DNA from 4 places in the Blastococcus sp. SYSU DS0828 genome. Region 3 is predicted to be linked to each of the others. Evidence: riboswitches for the same ligand, from Rfam matches in the RefSeq annotation. Region 3 holds a riboswitch; each other region holds the start of a gene.
What was found. A riboswitch is a leader RNA that binds a small molecule or an ion and turns the genes downstream of it on or off. The one in region 3 is predicted to bind cyclic di-AMP.
Positions count from the first base shown of each region.

Region 1: it holds a riboswitch for cyclic di-AMP, as region 3 does, so the genes downstream of both, ACI79Q_RS12245 (aggregation-promoting factor C-terminal-like domain-containing protein) here and ACI79Q_RS03500 (LysM peptidoglycan-binding domain-containing protein) in region 3, are expected to answer to the same signal.
Region 2: it holds a riboswitch for cyclic di-AMP, as region 3 does, so the genes downstream of both, ACI79Q_RS15895 (NlpC/P60 family protein) here and ACI79Q_RS03500 (LysM peptidoglycan-binding domain-containing protein) in region 3, are expected to answer to the same signal.
Region 4: it holds a riboswitch for cyclic di-AMP, as region 3 does, so the genes downstream of both, ACI79Q_RS01300 (hypothetical protein) here and ACI79Q_RS03500 (LysM peptidoglycan-binding domain-containing protein) in region 3, are expected to answer to the same signal.

Region 1 is NZ_JBJHAK010000013.1:61,520-65,207, forward strand. It holds gene ACI79Q_RS12235 (GNAT family N-acetyltransferase) at 1-802, shown strand, start outside; gene ACI79Q_RS12240 (class I SAM-dependent methyltransferase) at 849-1,505, shown strand; cyclic di-AMP (ydaO/yuaA leader) riboswitch at 1,623-1,749, shown strand; gene ACI79Q_RS12245 (aggregation-promoting factor C-terminal-like domain-containing protein) at 1,960-2,823, shown strand; gene ACI79Q_RS12250 (hypothetical protein) at 3,066-3,449, shown strand; gene ACI79Q_RS12255 (sulfite exporter TauE/SafE family protein) at 3,453-3,688, opposite strand, start outside.
Region 2 is NZ_JBJHAK010000021.1:54,769-58,456, reverse strand. It holds gene ACI79Q_RS15905 (D-alanyl-D-alanine carboxypeptidase family protein) at 1-1,397, shown strand, start outside; gene ACI79Q_RS15900 (hypothetical protein) at 1,481-1,789, shown strand; cyclic di-AMP (ydaO/yuaA leader) riboswitch at 1,965-2,141, shown strand; gene ACI79Q_RS15895 (NlpC/P60 family protein) at 2,159-3,238, shown strand; gene ACI79Q_RS15890 (M48 family metallopeptidase) at 3,479-3,688, shown strand, end outside.
Region 3 is NZ_JBJHAK010000003.1:118,332-122,019, forward strand. It holds gene typA (translational GTPase TypA) at 1-484, shown strand, start outside; gene ACI79Q_RS03500 (LysM peptidoglycan-binding domain-containing protein) at 551-1,420, opposite strand; cyclic di-AMP (ydaO/yuaA leader) riboswitch at 1,441-1,534, opposite strand; gene ACI79Q_RS03505 (DUF5994 family protein) at 1,914-2,414, shown strand; gene ACI79Q_RS03510 (NAD-dependent epimerase/dehydratase family protein) at 2,493-3,485, shown strand; gene ACI79Q_RS03515 (sulfite exporter TauE/SafE family protein) at 3,517-3,688, opposite strand, start outside.
Region 4 is NZ_JBJHAK010000001.1:276,781-280,468, reverse strand. It holds gene ACI79Q_RS01310 (hypothetical protein) at 1-271, opposite strand, end outside; gene ACI79Q_RS01305 (bifunctional 3'-5' exonuclease/DNA polymerase) at 258-1,151, shown strand; cyclic di-AMP (ydaO/yuaA leader) riboswitch at 1,320-1,467, shown strand; gene ACI79Q_RS01300 (hypothetical protein) at 1,722-2,606, shown strand; gene ACI79Q_RS01295 (SDR family oxidoreductase) at 2,629-3,375, opposite strand; gene ACI79Q_RS01290 (protein kinase domain-containing protein) at 3,609-3,688, shown strand, end outside.

The sequences.
Region 1 (3,688 bases), on a different contig from region 3:
GGACGGCGCGGTCGCCGGCGCGCTCCGGCTGATCCTCCCGCGCAAGGACAACCCGACGCTGGCGGTGGTGGACCTCGCGGTGCACCCGGCCTCCCGGCGCCGTGGCCTCGGGAGCGCGCTGCTGGCCGAGGCCCGGGTACTCGCCGCCGCGCACGGCCGCAACTCGCTGGTGAGCGAGGTGGACGAGCCCGGCCCCGGGGCGCCGGGCCGCGCCTTCGCCGAGCGGCACGGCTGGTCCTGCGACCTGGTGGAGACCCGCCGGGAACTGGTGCTGCCGGTCGACGAGGACCGGCTGGGGGCGCTCGAGGCCGCGGCCGGCGCCGGGTACGAGATCGTCACCTGGCGGGACCGCACCCCGGACGCGCTGCTGGCCGACCGGGCGCTGCTGGAGCGGCGCATGACCACCGACGCACCCCACGGCGATCTGCCGGTGGGGGAGGAGGAGTGGGACGGGGACCGGATCCGCGAGTACGAGCGGACCCACGTCGCCCGGGGCCGGACGGTGCTCAGCGCGGGCGCGGTGATCGGCGGCCGGCTGGTCGGCTTCACCGACCTGCAGATCCCGCTCGCCCAGCCGGCGCTCGCCCAACAGGGCGGCACGCTGGTGCTCCGTGAGCACCGGGGGCACCGGCTCGGCGCCCGGATGAAGGCGGCCGTGCTGCGGGAGCTGGCAGCGGGGTTCCCCGGCGTCCGGCGGATCAGCACCTACAACTCCGAGGGCAACACGCCCATGGTCGCGGTCAACGAGGCGCTGGGTTTCCGCCCCGCCGGCGCGCTGTCGTCCTGGTCGACCCGTCTCTGAGCCGGGCGGTCCCACCGCCGCCGGCCGCGTGCGGTTGACTGCCGGGGTGGACCGTTCCATCCCTGCGGAGTTCGTCCGCGCCCACACCCGGCCGGTCCGGCCGGACCTGGTGCCCGAGGTGGAGCTGCTGGTCGCCGCCGACGTCGTCGCCCTGTGGGAGGCGATGGAGGCCGAGCACGGGCGCACCTCCACGGACCCGCCGTTCTGGGCCGCGGCCTGGCCGGGCGGCCAGGCGCTGGCCCGCCACGTGCTCGACCACCCCGGCCTGGTGGCCGGGCGCACCGTGCTGGACCTGGGGGCGGGCAGCGGCCTGGTCGCGGTCGCGGCGGTCCTGGCCGGCGCGACCGCGGTGCTCGCCAGCGACGTCGACCCGTTCGCGCTGACCGCGATCGCCGTCAACGCCGAGCGGAACGGCACCCCGGGCATCACGCCCGCCGGCGACGTGCTCGGGGGCGAGCCGCCCGACGTCGCGGTCGTCCTCGCCGGCGACGTCTGCTACGACCGGGAGATGACCGACCGGGTGCTGCCCTTCCTCGAGGCGGCCCGGGCCGGCGGTGCCGAGGTGCTGATCGGTGATCCCGGGCGGGTGTACCTCCCCGAGGACCGGCTGGAAGCGCTGGCGGTCTACGACGTGCCCGACACCGAGCCGTCGCCCACCGGGCCGGTGCCGGTGCGCCGGACCACGGTCTGGCGGCTCCCCTGACGGTCACCTCCCGTTCCTTTTCCCGCCAGGGGATTGTCACGAACGGATAACGCTGGTTACCGTGGGTCCCGCCCGGCCGGTCGTTCTCTCCCCATCCGGGGGAGGTCCGCCGGGCGCCGCCGAGTCGCCCGCCGAGGGCGAGCCGGGGACCCACCGAAGTACTGGGGTGAATCGCGCGCCGGGGCACGTCCTGGCGCGGGTAGGGCCGCTTCCCGCCCGAATCCGTCAGCTAACCCGGTAGGCGGCACGACGGAAGAAACGGAGAGCCGCCGCATGGCGAGCCTGCGGGCCCACCTTGCACGGAACCGCAGCCGGTACGGAGCCTCGCGCGCGCCTTCCCCGCGCTGAGCGCCCGGGCGTACGCCCGACACCGCTGCCCCTCGACCATCCCCGCAGCAGTTCCCGCCGCCGTCGCCGGCCCTGCCGCCCCCTGCCCCTGGAGCAGTTCCTCCCCATGAACCTTCGCGCCACCTCGATCACCCGTGCTCTCCGCCCCACGACCGGGCGCCGTTCGACGAAGACGGTCCGCCGTTCCGCGCTGCTGCTCCTGGCGGTCGCCGCGGCAGGCGGCCTGCTGGCCAACGGCGTCGTCGCCGACGAGCCGGTCGCCCAGGCCGAGCCGGAGCTGGCCTCCGTCAGCGTCGCCGAGCAGCTCGGCATCACCGACGAGACCCCCGCGCCCGACGTGACGGTGGCCGCGGCCGACACCCTCGGCCAGCTGGCCGCGAGCCGCAGCGAGCGCGCGGCCGAGCAGGCCGCCGCAGCGGAGGCGCGGGCCGCGGCCGAGCAGGCCGAGCTGGACCGCCGTGCCGCCGAGGAGGCCGCCCGCCGCGCCGCCGAGGAGGAGGCCGCGCGCAAGGCCGCTGCCGAGGAGGCCGCCCGCAAGGCCGCTGCCGAGGAGGCCGCCCGCGTGCAGGCGGCCCGGGAGCAGGCCGCCCGCACCCCGGCGCCGGCCGCACCAGCCCCGGCCCCGGCCCCGGCTCCGGCTCCTGCCCGGAGCGCTCCCGCGCCGGCCGCCGCGGCCCCGGCCGGCTCCTTCCAGGAGTACGCGATGGGCAAGCTCGGCGGCTCGGGCAGCGAGTTCAGCTGCCTGGAGAGCCTGTGGGGCAAGGAGAGCGGGTGGAACCCGAACGCCCAGAACCCGCGGAGCACCGCCTACGGCATCGCGCAGTTCCTCGACTCCACCTGGGCCGGGACCGGCATCGCCAAGACCTCCGACGGCTACCGGCAGATCGACGCCGGCCTGATCTACATCAACAACCGCTACGGCTCCCCGTGCGGCGCGTGGTCGCACTCCCAGGCCACCGGCTGGTACTGAGCGGGCCTCTGCCCCCGCCCCTCGCCCGCGCGGGGCGGGACCCTGCGGCGAGGCCGTTCCAGCACGTCACCACGCTCGGGGTGGTCTTCGGACGGGGGCGTCCCCGCTGAGGCATTGGAGGCTTTACCTGCGTCGTCGGCCCCGAGGACGCAGGTAGAGCTTCCAATGCCCGGGGTCGGCTCAGCGCAGCCGAGCCTCGGCTCCAGGCCTAAGGTCGGTGCAGCGTGCACGGAGGGGGAGCGATGACCGAGGCCGACGACGCCGACCGGACCACCCCGCAGAGCGGGATCGTCGGGCGGTCGATCGACGAGTTCGTGAACCAGCTGCGGTTCTTCTCCGATCGCGCCCGCAACCTCGCCGGGAATGCGACGTCCCGCCTCCCGCTGCCGGCCCTGCCCAGCCCGCCCGGGGCGATGTCGGCGGCCCAGCTGCGCGCCGTCAAGGAGATGGTGACCGCGCAGCGCACCTCGATCGCCGCCATGCGCGCTCAGCTCGACGCGTTCGACCAGCAGCTCGCCGTCTTCGAGCGGATCCTCGACCCCCTGGTCGAGTGGAGCACGACCTGGGCGCGGCTGGAGGAGGCCGTCGGCGACATCGTGCGCCGGGAGCCGCCCGTCGAGCAGTGACGGTCAGCCCGCCAGCGACCTGACGAGCAGCACCGCGCCGGAGAGCAGGCACAGCACCAGGGCGGCGCGGCGCATGGCCGGCAGGGCCAGCCGCCGGCGCAGGGGTCCGGCGAGGAGGAAGCCGGTCAGCACGAACGGCACCAGCCCCGCACCGGTGAGCAGCCCGCCCCCGTCGAGCTCGCCGCCGGCGACCAGCACGCCGAGGGACAGCAGCGTCGTCCCGACGAAGAACACCGACA
Region 2 (3,688 bases), on a different contig from region 3:
CCGTCTACCGGGACGGTGGCGCCCTCACCCCCCTCACGCTCCTGCTCGCCGGTGGGGATCCAGGGGAGGTCCTCGCCGGCATGGGCTTCCTCGACGCCGTCGACGCGCACCTCGCCCACCTCATCGGCATCGCGGAGAGCCACCGGCGCGCCGCCCTGGACCAGCAGCAGCGCGCCCAGGCCGCGCTCGACGCGGCCCAGGGGCGGGCGGACGAGGTGGCCGCGCGGGTGGCCGCGCTGGAGGCGGCCGCCGACGCGGTCACCACGGAGCTGCACGACACGCTCGCCGTCGTCGACCGGCAGCTGGCGGCGCTCCAGGGGGAGCAGGCGTCGGTGAACGAGCAGACGGCGGCCAGCTGGCGGGCCTACGTCGACCAGCTCCGGACCGCCGGCCTCGCGGACGTGCCCGCCGCTGCGCTGCGGGAACCCGAGCGCAGCCTCCCCGACCGCCTGGCTCCGGTGGGCGCCGCCGGGGGCGGCGCGCAGCGCGGGGTGGCCCAGCTGCCCGGGCGGCCGAGTTCGCTCCTGGTGCTGCCCGCCGAGACCCTCGCCGCCGTCAGCGGCGCGATGGAGGCCCTGGGGCAGCCGTACGCGCCGGGGACGGCGGGGCCGGAGTCCTGGGACTGCGGCGCACTGGTCCGGGTGGCCTACGGCCGGGCCGGTGTCCAGCTGCCCGCGACGCAGGAGGAGCTGTTCGCGAGCGCCGTGCCGGTGGACCGCGCCGACGTCCTCCCCGGCGACCTGGTCTTCCTGGGCTCCCCGGAGGCGGGGCTCGGGCACGTGGGCATCGCCCTGGACCCGCGGACCATGCTGACCGCTGACGCGCGGGCCGGCGCGGTCGTGGTGCGCACGCTGCCGGGCGACCAGGTGCTGGCGATCGGCCGCCCGGTCCTCGGCCAGCGGCCCCCTGTCGCCGTCCCGGGGCCGGCCGCGGGGGCGCTGCGGACCGAGTGCGGCAACACCGTCTACCCGCCCAGCTACGACGGAGCCCGCGCATGGGGCGGCTACCCGAACGGCCTCATCCCGCCCAGCGCCATGTGCCCGCTGGGCGTCGGCGGGCACGCGCTGCGCTGCGACGCGGCCGCCGCCTACCGCGCCATGTCGGCGGCCTACGCGACCGCCTTCGGCAGCCCGTTGTGCATCACCGACTCCTACCGGACCTACGCAAGCCAGGTGCGGCTGTACGGGGAGAAGCCGGCCCTGGCCGCGGTGCCCGGCACCAGCAACCACGGCTGGGGTCTGGCGGTGGACCTGTGCGGTGGCGTCGAGACGTTCGGCACCCCGCAGTACGCCTGGATGGCTGCCAACGCCGGCCGGTTCGGCTTCCTGCACCCCACGTGGGCCGATCCGGGCAACGGGCGCGAGGAGCCGTGGCACTGGGAGTTCGCGGGCAGCTGATCCGGCGCGAGCCGTCGGTGGCGCGGCGGAAATGTCGGTGGCCCTTCCTACCGTGCGCAGCAACTCACGGAGGAGAAGAAGCGATGCTCATCGATTGCGACACCTGCACCGCCCGCGGGACCGGCTGCGCCGACTGCGTCGTGACCGTGCTGCTGGGAGCCCCGCCCGGGTGGCAGGGGGGCGACCCGGTCGTCGTGCCGATGACCGGGCGGCCGCGTGGCGGGCCGGCCGCGGCCGCCGAGGACGTCGTCGTGCCACCGCCGGGCGTGGTGGTGGAGTTCGACGAGGTGGAACGCAGCGCCGTGCGCGCGCTGGCCGAGGGGGGCCTGGTTCCCCCGCTGCGGCATCCCGACGGGCACGGCGGGGAGCGGTCCGGACGGCGCACCGGCTGATCGCCGCCGCACCCGCGGCGAGGGCCGGGTGACCACCCGATCGGGTGAATGCCCAGGTGGGCGGCCAGGCGCCCGTCGCACACGTCTCAGCTGTCCCCGTTTGTCACAGGCGCATCACGGTCGTAGGGTTCCCTCCGTTCGGCCGGGTGGTCGTCATCCATCGATGGATGGCCTCGACCGGACACCGCCTAATCACCGCGTGGCGCGCACCACTGCGCCCGAGGTGTACCGGGGACCCACCGCACTCTGGGGTGAGTTCTCCCGCCGCCGGCTCGCCGGTGGGTGGGGGATAGGGCCAGTCTTCCCAGCCCGAACCCGTCAGCTAACTCGGTCGGCGGTCGAAGTGGAAGAAACGGAGAGCCGCCGCACGTGGCGACCCCTCACGCACTACTGACGCACGCCCCCGAACAACTCCACACCGCCGGCCGGCGCAGCTCCGCCAGCGCCCGCCGCTTCGGACCGCTCCGTTCGGGGCTCCTGGTCAGCGCCGTCGCAGCCCTGACCGTCACCGTCCTCCCGGGTACCGCGTCGGCGGTCCCCGGCACCGCCGACGAGATCGCCGCCCAGGTGGCCGAGGCCAGCCACGAGCTGGAGGTCGTCTCCGAGCAGCTGAACGAGGCGCGCGTCGTCCTTGAGGGCCACCAGCGCGACGCGCAGGCCGCGAGCGAGGCGGTCGCGGAGGCGGAGGGCCGGCTCGGCTCCCTCGACGGCCACATGCGCCGGCTGGCCCGCAGCGTCTACACCGGCAGCGGCATGTCGCCGCTCGACGTCCTGCTGACCAGCACCTCGGCCGACCAGCTGGTCGACCAGCTGGGCACCCTCGACGCCATCGCCGGGCACACCAGCGAGGTGCTCACCGAGGTGTCGCGCGCGGCCGAGGACGCGGAGCAGGCCCGCGACGCCGCCGAGGAGGCCGCGGCGGACGCCCGGCGGACGGTGGAGCAGATCGCCGCCCAACAGGAGGAGCTCGAGGCGAAGATCGCCGACTACCAGCGCCGGTACGAGGCGCTCACCGCGCCGCAGCAGGAGCAGGTGGCGCAGGCCCACGGTGGTACCGGCCTCCCGGCGCCCACCGGCGCCGTCATCGCGCCGAGCTCGGCCGCCCAGGTGGCGGTGAACACCGCGCTCGCCCAGATCGGCGACCCGTACGTGTGGGGTGCCGGCGGGCCGAACGCCTTCGACTGCTCGGGGCTGACGTCGTACGCCTACGCCGCGGCGGGTGTGATGCTGCCGCACTCCAGCCGGTCGCAGAGCCAGATGGGCAGGCCCGTCGCGCGCGGCGAGCTGCAGCCTGGCGACCTGCTGTTCTTCTACAGCCCGGTGAGCCACGTGGGCATGTACATCGGCAACGGCCAGATGGTGCACGCCTCCACCTCCGGCCAGCCGGTGAAGGTGGCGAGCGTGGACTCGATGGGGAACTACAACAGCGCCCGTCGCATCGCCGGCTGACGGCTCCGGGAGCATCGCAGCGAGGAACGAGGGCCGGTGATCCCGACAGGGGTCGCCGGCCCTCGCGGTCGCTGGCCGGTCAGGTGACCGAGGGCCCGATCCCGAGGATCTCGGGCAGGCCCGGAGGACGGGAACACGGTGAGGGCGGGCCTCGCGACCGGGTCGAGCAGGATGCCGGCCGCCCAGCACGTCCCCGAACCGGGACGGGCCGCTGCGGTTGGCCCGCCTAGGATCGGCCGGGTGAGCGTTCGCCGGGCCGCCCTGGTGGCCGCGGCCCTGCTGGGGATCGCCGTCGTCGTCGTCATCGTCGTCCGCACCCCGTGGGACGTGGTGCCCGAACCGCCCGGAGGGCACACCGAGCCCGACCCGACCGCCGGCCTGGATCCCGCGGCGATCGAGCGCGCGGAGGCCTTCGCCGCCGCCCTGCGACCCGCGTCGCTGCTCTCCCTC
Region 3 (3,688 bases):
CCTCATCGGGTTCCGCACCGAGTTCCTGACCGAGACCCGCGGCACCGGCGTGCTGAACAGCAACCTCGAGGGCTACGAGCCGTGGCTGGGCGACATGCGCGCCCGGCCGACCGGCTCGCTGGTCGCCGACCGCCAGGGCGTGGCGACGACCTACTCGATGTTCTCGCTGCAGGAGCGTGGCCAGCTCATGGTCCAGCCGGGCACCGAGGTCTACGAGGGCATGATCGTGGGTGAGAACTCCCGTCCGGACGACATGGACGTGAACATCACCAAGGAGAAGAAGCTCACCAACATGCGCAAGTCCACCTCCGAGGAGCTGGAGCGGCTGATCCCGCCGAGGATCCTCAACCTGGAGCAGGCGCTGGAGTTCTGTGCCGAGGACGAGTGCGTGGAGGTCACGCCGGCCGGCGTCCGCATCCGCAAGGTGGTGCTCGACCAGACCGAGCGCGGCAAGGCCAAGAACCGCAAGCCCAAGCCCAGCTGATCCGCCCATGACGCAGCGAGCCCCTGCCCGGTGATCCGGGCAGGGGCTCGCTGCGTCATGGGGCCGTTACGGCGCCGGCACGAAGGCCACGTGCGGGTGGTCCATGTGGTTGGCGGTGGGGGAGCCGCGGTCCTCCATGGGCTGCCAGGCCCAGCCCGTCCACGTCCCGGCGATCTGCTGCTGCCAGATCACGTACTCGACGCCGAGGCGCGCCGCGTTGTCGATGACGTACTGGCTGAGCGCGTCGCCCGTGGCCCGGTCGTCGTAGACCATGAAGTCGGCGGCGCGGCCCTCCGACGGGCTGTGGCCGGGGCGGGTGAGCACCGTCGGGATGCCGAACTCCGCGGCGACCTCCGCGACGGCGGGGCGCACGTGCGGTTCCCACGCGCCGTAGGCGGCGGTGTCGAGGGCCGGCCGGTCCGCGGCGCGGCTGGCACGCTCCGGGGCCGCCGACGGGCCGCCGACGAGGGTGAGTCGCTGCCCGACGCGCAGCACGTTCGGGTCCGCGCCGATGACCTCGAGGTTGAGGGCGTGCACGTCCTGCCAGGTGGTGCCGTGGCGGGCGGCGATGCCGCCCAGCGTGTCGCCCGGCTGCACCACGTACTCGCCGCCGGCGGGGGCGGGGGCGGCAGGGGCGGCGCCCGATCCGCCGATGACGAGGACCTGCCCGACGCGCAGGACGTTCGGGTCGGCGCCGATGGTGGCGAGGTTGTCGGCGTGGATGGTCTGCCACGAGGTGCCGTGGGCGGCCGCGAGCCCGCCCAGCGTGTCACCGGGGACGACCGTGTGCTCCCCGGGGTGGGCCTGTGCCGGACCGGCGATCGCGAGGGAGGCGGCCGCGGCGGCCGCGAGGACCACGGCCGGACGTGCCATGGCCGCCGCCGCCGCGGAGGTGCGGGTGGAGCGACCGGGTCGTGCCGTGCGGTGCTTGAGCATGGGGAAGCCTCTCGCCGCCTGCGGGGTTAGCTGTCGGGTTCGGGCGAGAGCTGCCCGGCCGCGTGCTGCGGCTTCACCCCGAGGCCGAGGGCCAGGATCTCGTGGGTTCCCCGCGCCTGCCCGTCGTGTGCACGGGTCCGGTGGCGGTGGGCAGGTTCGGCGGTCCGCCATCCGGGCCCACCCGTTGGTGGACGCAGCACGGTAGGCAGACCGCCGTCCCCGACGGCAAGGCCGCGGAGCCTCCATCGCGGGCGGCCCCGCGCGGACTGACTCGCCGTGGCCCGCCCCCGACTGCCCGTGTGCGGTGCTCGTACCGGCGGCGCACGGTCCGCGGCGCGGGCTCCGTGCTCGTCAGGTCACGAATCGTGATGACTGGCCGAAGCGGTCCGACGCGCCCGCCACGCCGTCGAGGAGTCTCGCCTCGCACCCGTCCTACGTTGACCTCGGAGCCGTCTCCCCGGCTCCCTGGGAAGAGGAAGGCGGCCGAACGCTCATGGCGACGATCACCCGTACGGTTCCGGCGATCGAGGGCTTCCGGGGTGGCATCGACGTCCGGGTGAGCCTGCGCGCCGACGCCGGATCGGGCGGTTCGGCGTTCGACGGTGCGTGGTTCCCGCGGAGCCGGGACCTCGCCGTGGAGCTGCCGGAGCTGATCGCGGCGCTGGAGCGGCGTGGTGTGCGGGTGGAGCGGTTCACCTACGCCCTCGACGCCTGGGAGCCGGCCCCCCGCAAGCTGGAGGTGCTGGGCCGCACGGTCCGCGCCGGCGGCTTCCGGAGCATGGACCCGCAGGTCGTCTGCCTCACCTGGGCCGGGGGGAACCGCCGGGCCGACCTGCTGGTCGTCCCGCCGGAGACCGACGTCCTCACCGGCGCCCGGGCGCTGCGGCTGTGCACCCGGCGGGGCCTGCCGTCCTCGCCCCAGATGGTGCTCGCCGCGGCCCGTTCCACGCCCCTTCCGCAGGTGCCCACGCTGCCGGTGTCCCGCGCGGTGTAGCGCTCGTCCGCCGACGGCGGATCCGCTGCCGGCGAACTCCCTGGACGCGCGGGCGCCGACCGGGCTGGAGTGCTCGGCATGAGACTCCTCGTCCTCGGCGGCACCCACTTCCTCGGCCGGCACGTGGTGGAGGCCGCGCTCGCTCGCAGGCACGACGTCGCCACCTTCACCCGGGGCCTGACGGGTCCGCCGCCGGAGGGCGCGCGGGCGCTGCACGGCGACCGCGACGACCCCGGCGCGCTGCCGCGCGCGCTGGGGGAGTGGGAGCCCGAGCTCGTCGTCGACACCTCCTGCCAGACCCGGGCCGCCGCCCGCAACGCCGCTGCGGCGCTGGGCGGGGTCCGCTCCTACGTCTTCGTGAGCAGCCTCAACGCGTACCGCAACTGGCCGCCGGGGCCGCTCGGCCCGGAGGACGGCGAGCCGACCTGGGACACCGAGGACGACGAGTACGGGCCCATCAAGGCCTTCGGCGAGCGGGAGCTCGCCGCCGCCGTCGGTGGCCGCTTCCTCGCCGCCCGTGCCGGCCTGATCGTCGGCCCCTCCGACCCGATCCACCGCCTCGGCTGGTGGCTGGAGCGCATCGCGAGCGGCGGTCGGGTGGTCGTCCCGGCCGAGGGCGTCGCCCAGCCGATCGCGCTGGTCGACGCCCGTGACCTGGCCGCCTGGCTCGTGGACATGGCCGGGCAGGGCCGCACCGGTGCGGTCAACGCCACGGGGCCGGCGGGCATGACGACCCTGGGCGGCCTGCTCGAGCTCTGCCGGGTCGTCACCGGGAGCGCGGCGGAGTGGGTACCGGTGCCCGAGGCCGACCTTCTCGCCGCCGGCGTCCAGGAGTGGCTGCACCTGCCGCTGTGGCTGCGCCACGAGGTCGCCCGCACCGCCTGGGACGTCGACACCACCCGGGCCGCCGAGCTCGGGCTGGCCACGCGGGCGCTGGAGGCGACCGTCGCCGACACCTGGGCGTGGCTGCGCACGCACGAGCGGCCGGCGCCGCCGGCGCACCGCCCCGCCGACCAGCCCGGACCCGGCCTCCCGGCCGAGCTGGAGGCCTTCCTGCTGGCCGGCCGCTAGGAGCAGCCGGCGGGTGCCGTGCGGCGCCCTGTCAGTCGCGGGGGGCGCTGGGCCGGCCCGCGCCGACCGGGACCTCGCGGGAGTCGGTGGCGTCGGCGGCCACGTTCTGCTCGGCCACCTCGGCGAGGGCGTCGGCCGACTCCAGCCGCGTGTCCCGCCGGTACTGGCGGTAGGAGTGGACGACGGCCAGCACCCAGACGACC
Region 4 (3,688 bases), on a different contig from region 3:
GGCGGACGTGCACGAGCGCCTGCTCACCGACCTGCTCGGCCCGCGCCCGGGAACCGGTGGGCGCCCCGCGGTGCTCGAGCGGCTGCTGGGCGAGATCCGCGCGGCGCTGGGGACCCCGTCGCTCAACCCCGATTCGCCGGCCGAGCTGCTGCGGGCACTCCAGCAGGCCGGCCTCCCGGTGGCCGACACCCGCTCGTGGACCCTCGAGCAGCTCGAGCACCCGTGCGTCCCCCCCGCTGCTCGAGTACAAGAAGCTGATGCGGCTGCTCACGGCCAACGGCTGGAGCTGGCTGGAGGCCTGGGTGCAGGGAGGGCGGTTCCGCTCGGCCTTCCTGCCGGGTGGGGTGGTCACGGGTCGGTGGGCGTCCAACGGCGGGGGTGCACTCTCGGTGCCCACGCTGATCCGCCCCGCGGCGGTCGCGGACGACGGCTGGCGATTCGTCGTCGCCGACGTGGCCCAGCTGGAGCCCCGGGTGCTCGCCGGGATGAGCGCGGACACCGCGATGGCCGAGGCGGCGCGGGCCTCGGACCTCTACGCGGGCATGGTCGCCGGTGGCGCGGTGGCGACCCGGGCGGAGGCCAAGCTGGGCATCCTCGGGGCCATGTACGGCGGCACCCGCGGGGAGAGCGGCCGCATGATGCCCCGGCTCGCCCGCCGCTACCCGCGCGCCATCGGCCTGGTCGAGGAGTCCGCCCGGGCCGGCGAACGCGGCGAGGTGGTGCACACGCTGCTGGGCCGGGGGTCGCCGTCGCCCAGCGCGGCCTGGGCGCAGCGGGCGGACGGGCTCGGCGAGGCCGCGGAGCAGGCCGGTTCCCGGGAGGACCGTGACCGCGCCCGCCGCGCCTGGGGCCGGTTCACCCGCAACTTCGTCGTCCAGGGCACCGGAGCGGAGTGGGCGCTGTGCTGGCTGGCCGACCTCCGCAACCGGCTCTGGCGGCTGGGCGGCGACGGGCCGCTGGGGACCCGGGCGCACCTGGCGTTCTTCCTCCACGACGAGGTGGTCGTGCACACCCCCGAGCACCTGGCCGGCGACGTGGTCGAGGCGGTGCGCGCCGCGGCCACCACGGCCGGGCGGCTGCTGTTCGGCGCCTTCCCGGTGGACTTCCCGCTGGACGTCGCCGTCGTCCGGTCCTGGGCCGACGCCGGCTGAACGGACTGCCGTACACCACCGACGGGGCCGGCACGGTGGCGCGACACGCGTCACGATCTGCGGAAGTGACCGCTCCCGCATTGTCACGACTGCATAACGACGGTTACCGTGGCGGAGCCCGGTCGATCGTTCTCTCCCCATCCGGGGAGGGTCTGCCGGGCGCCGCCGAGTCGCCCGCCGCCTTCGAGCTGCGGGCGAGCCGGGGACCCACCGAAGTTCTGGGGTGAATCGCGCACCGGGCACGTCCCGGTGCGGGTAGGGCTGCTTCCCGTCCGAATCCGTCAGCTAACCCGGTAGGCGGCACGACGGAAGAAACGGAGAGCCGCCGCATGGCGCGCCCCTGCACCGCCGCACCATCCCGCGCCCGCCGGCACCGCCGCCCCCCGGTGCGTCCCCGGACCTGACCGCACGCGCACCCGGCGTCCCGCCGGTCGCCCCCACCAGCGATGACCGCCGGCCGAGCCGCCGGTGCCCGGTGGCCCCGCGACCCGGCGCCGGTCCGCAGCCCGCATCCCTCGCGGTCCGCCTCGCCCGGCCGACCCCGCCGCACCAACGGAGCACCCCGAACCCATGGATCCCCGCACCACCACCTCGGGCCGTCGTGGCCCGCTCGCCCTCCGCCGTCGCCCGCCCTCGGGCCTCCGCCGTCCGGCGTTCTACCTCGGGGTCGCCGCCGCCGGTGCCCTCCTGGTCAACACCCTCGTCGGCGTGGACCCGGGCGCCCAGGCCGAGGCCGGCACCTCGCAGTCGGTGAGCGTCGCCCAGGAGCTCGGGCTCACCTCCCGCTCCGGCCCGGTCGACGTCGCCGAGGACCTCGCCCCGCTGCAGGACCTGGCGGCCAGCCGCAGCAGCCGCGAGGCCGAGCAGGTCGCGGCCCAGCAGGCCCAGGCCGCGGCCGACCAGGCCGAGCTCGACCGGCAGAAGGCCGAGGCGGAGGCCACCGCCCGCGCCGAGGCCGAGGCGAAGGCTGCCGAGGAGAAGGCAGCGGAGGAGGCCGCAGCCGCCGAGCGGGCGGCCGCGGCCCCCGCCGCGGCGACGCCCACACAGGAGGCCCGGGCCGCCGCCACCACCGCCGCCTCGGTGGCGGCCACGGCGGTCGCCCGCATCTCCAACACCGCGGGCAGCGTGAAGCCGCAGACCCAGGCCGCGGCCGACGCGGTGGTCAGCAACGTGCCCGGCGCCGCGGGGATCACCCTCGGCGGCACCCGGGCCAGCGCCGCCGACCCGGGCGGGCACCCCTCGGGCCTGGCGCTGGACTACATGGTGATGTCCGACGCCGCCCTCGGGGACGCGATCGTCGCCTACCACCGCGCCCACTGGGCCGAGCTGGGCGTGGACTACCTGATCTGGCAGCAGCGGATGCTCTCGTCCCCGGGCGGCTCGTGGCAGGCGATGGAGAACCGGGGCAGCGCGACGGCCAACCACTTCGACCACGTGCACGTGAACTACAACTGACCCCACCGCCCCGCGGCCGTGCCTAGGTGAGCCGGCGGACCACGGACAGCGGCAGCACCCGCATGGCCAGCCCGATGGGCACCCACGGCCACGCGGGGACGTAGGCCGTGGCCCGCCGGGCCTCGATGGCGGCCACCATGGCGCGGACGCCCGTCGGGGTGTCCACCATGAACCGGGTTCGCTGCTGCACGTGCTGGTTCATCTCCGACCGGATGTAGCCGGGGTAGATCACCGACACGTCCAGGCCGGGGATCCGCTCGGCCCGCAGCCCCTCGGCGAGGGACGCGACCCCGGCCTTGGTGGCGGCGTAGGTGGTCATCGACCGGCGCATGCCGCGCAGCGCCGACATCGAGGAGATCAGCACGAGGTGCCCGCGGCCCTGGCGGCGGAAGATCTCCAGCGCCGCCTCGGTCTGCGCCAGCGCGCCGACGAAGTTCGTCATCGCCGTCTCGCGGTTGGCCTCGGCCCGGCCGGTGCCCGGGGGCGCGCCCTTGCCGAGGCCGGCGTTCACGACCACCCGGTCGATCGAGCCGAACGCCGCGGCGAACGCGGTGAAGACCGTGGGCACGGCCTGGGCGTCGGTGACGTCGAGCGCCGCGGTCTCCACCCGCCGGCCGGTGGCCGAGCGGATCTCCGCTGCGAGGGCGTCCAGCCGATCGGTGCGCCGGGCGCAGAGCGCCAGGTCGTGGCCGCGGGCGGCGAACTGCCGGGCCATCTCCTCGCCCAGGCCGGAACTCGCGCCGGTGATGAGGACGACGCCGGTGTTCATGGGTGCTCCTGTCGATCGGTGCGGCGGGCCGCTGCGACCGGCCGGCACGCACGGTACGAGAGCCCGCAGGCGGATCCGCGGCCGGCACCGCGGCGGCGCGTGGGGCCGGCCGGGTTCCACCTCGTCGGCTCCGCCGGGGTTCAGACCCCCTCCGGGCGGGCACACCTGCAGGACGTACGAGTACGGGGGAGCGCGGAGGCGCCCTCTCGGCACCGACACGAGGGGACTCGGGAGTGACCACGGCCGGAACCAGCCGACGGTGCCTGGACGGCCGCTACCAGCTGCAGCAGCTCATCGCCGTCGGCGGGATGGG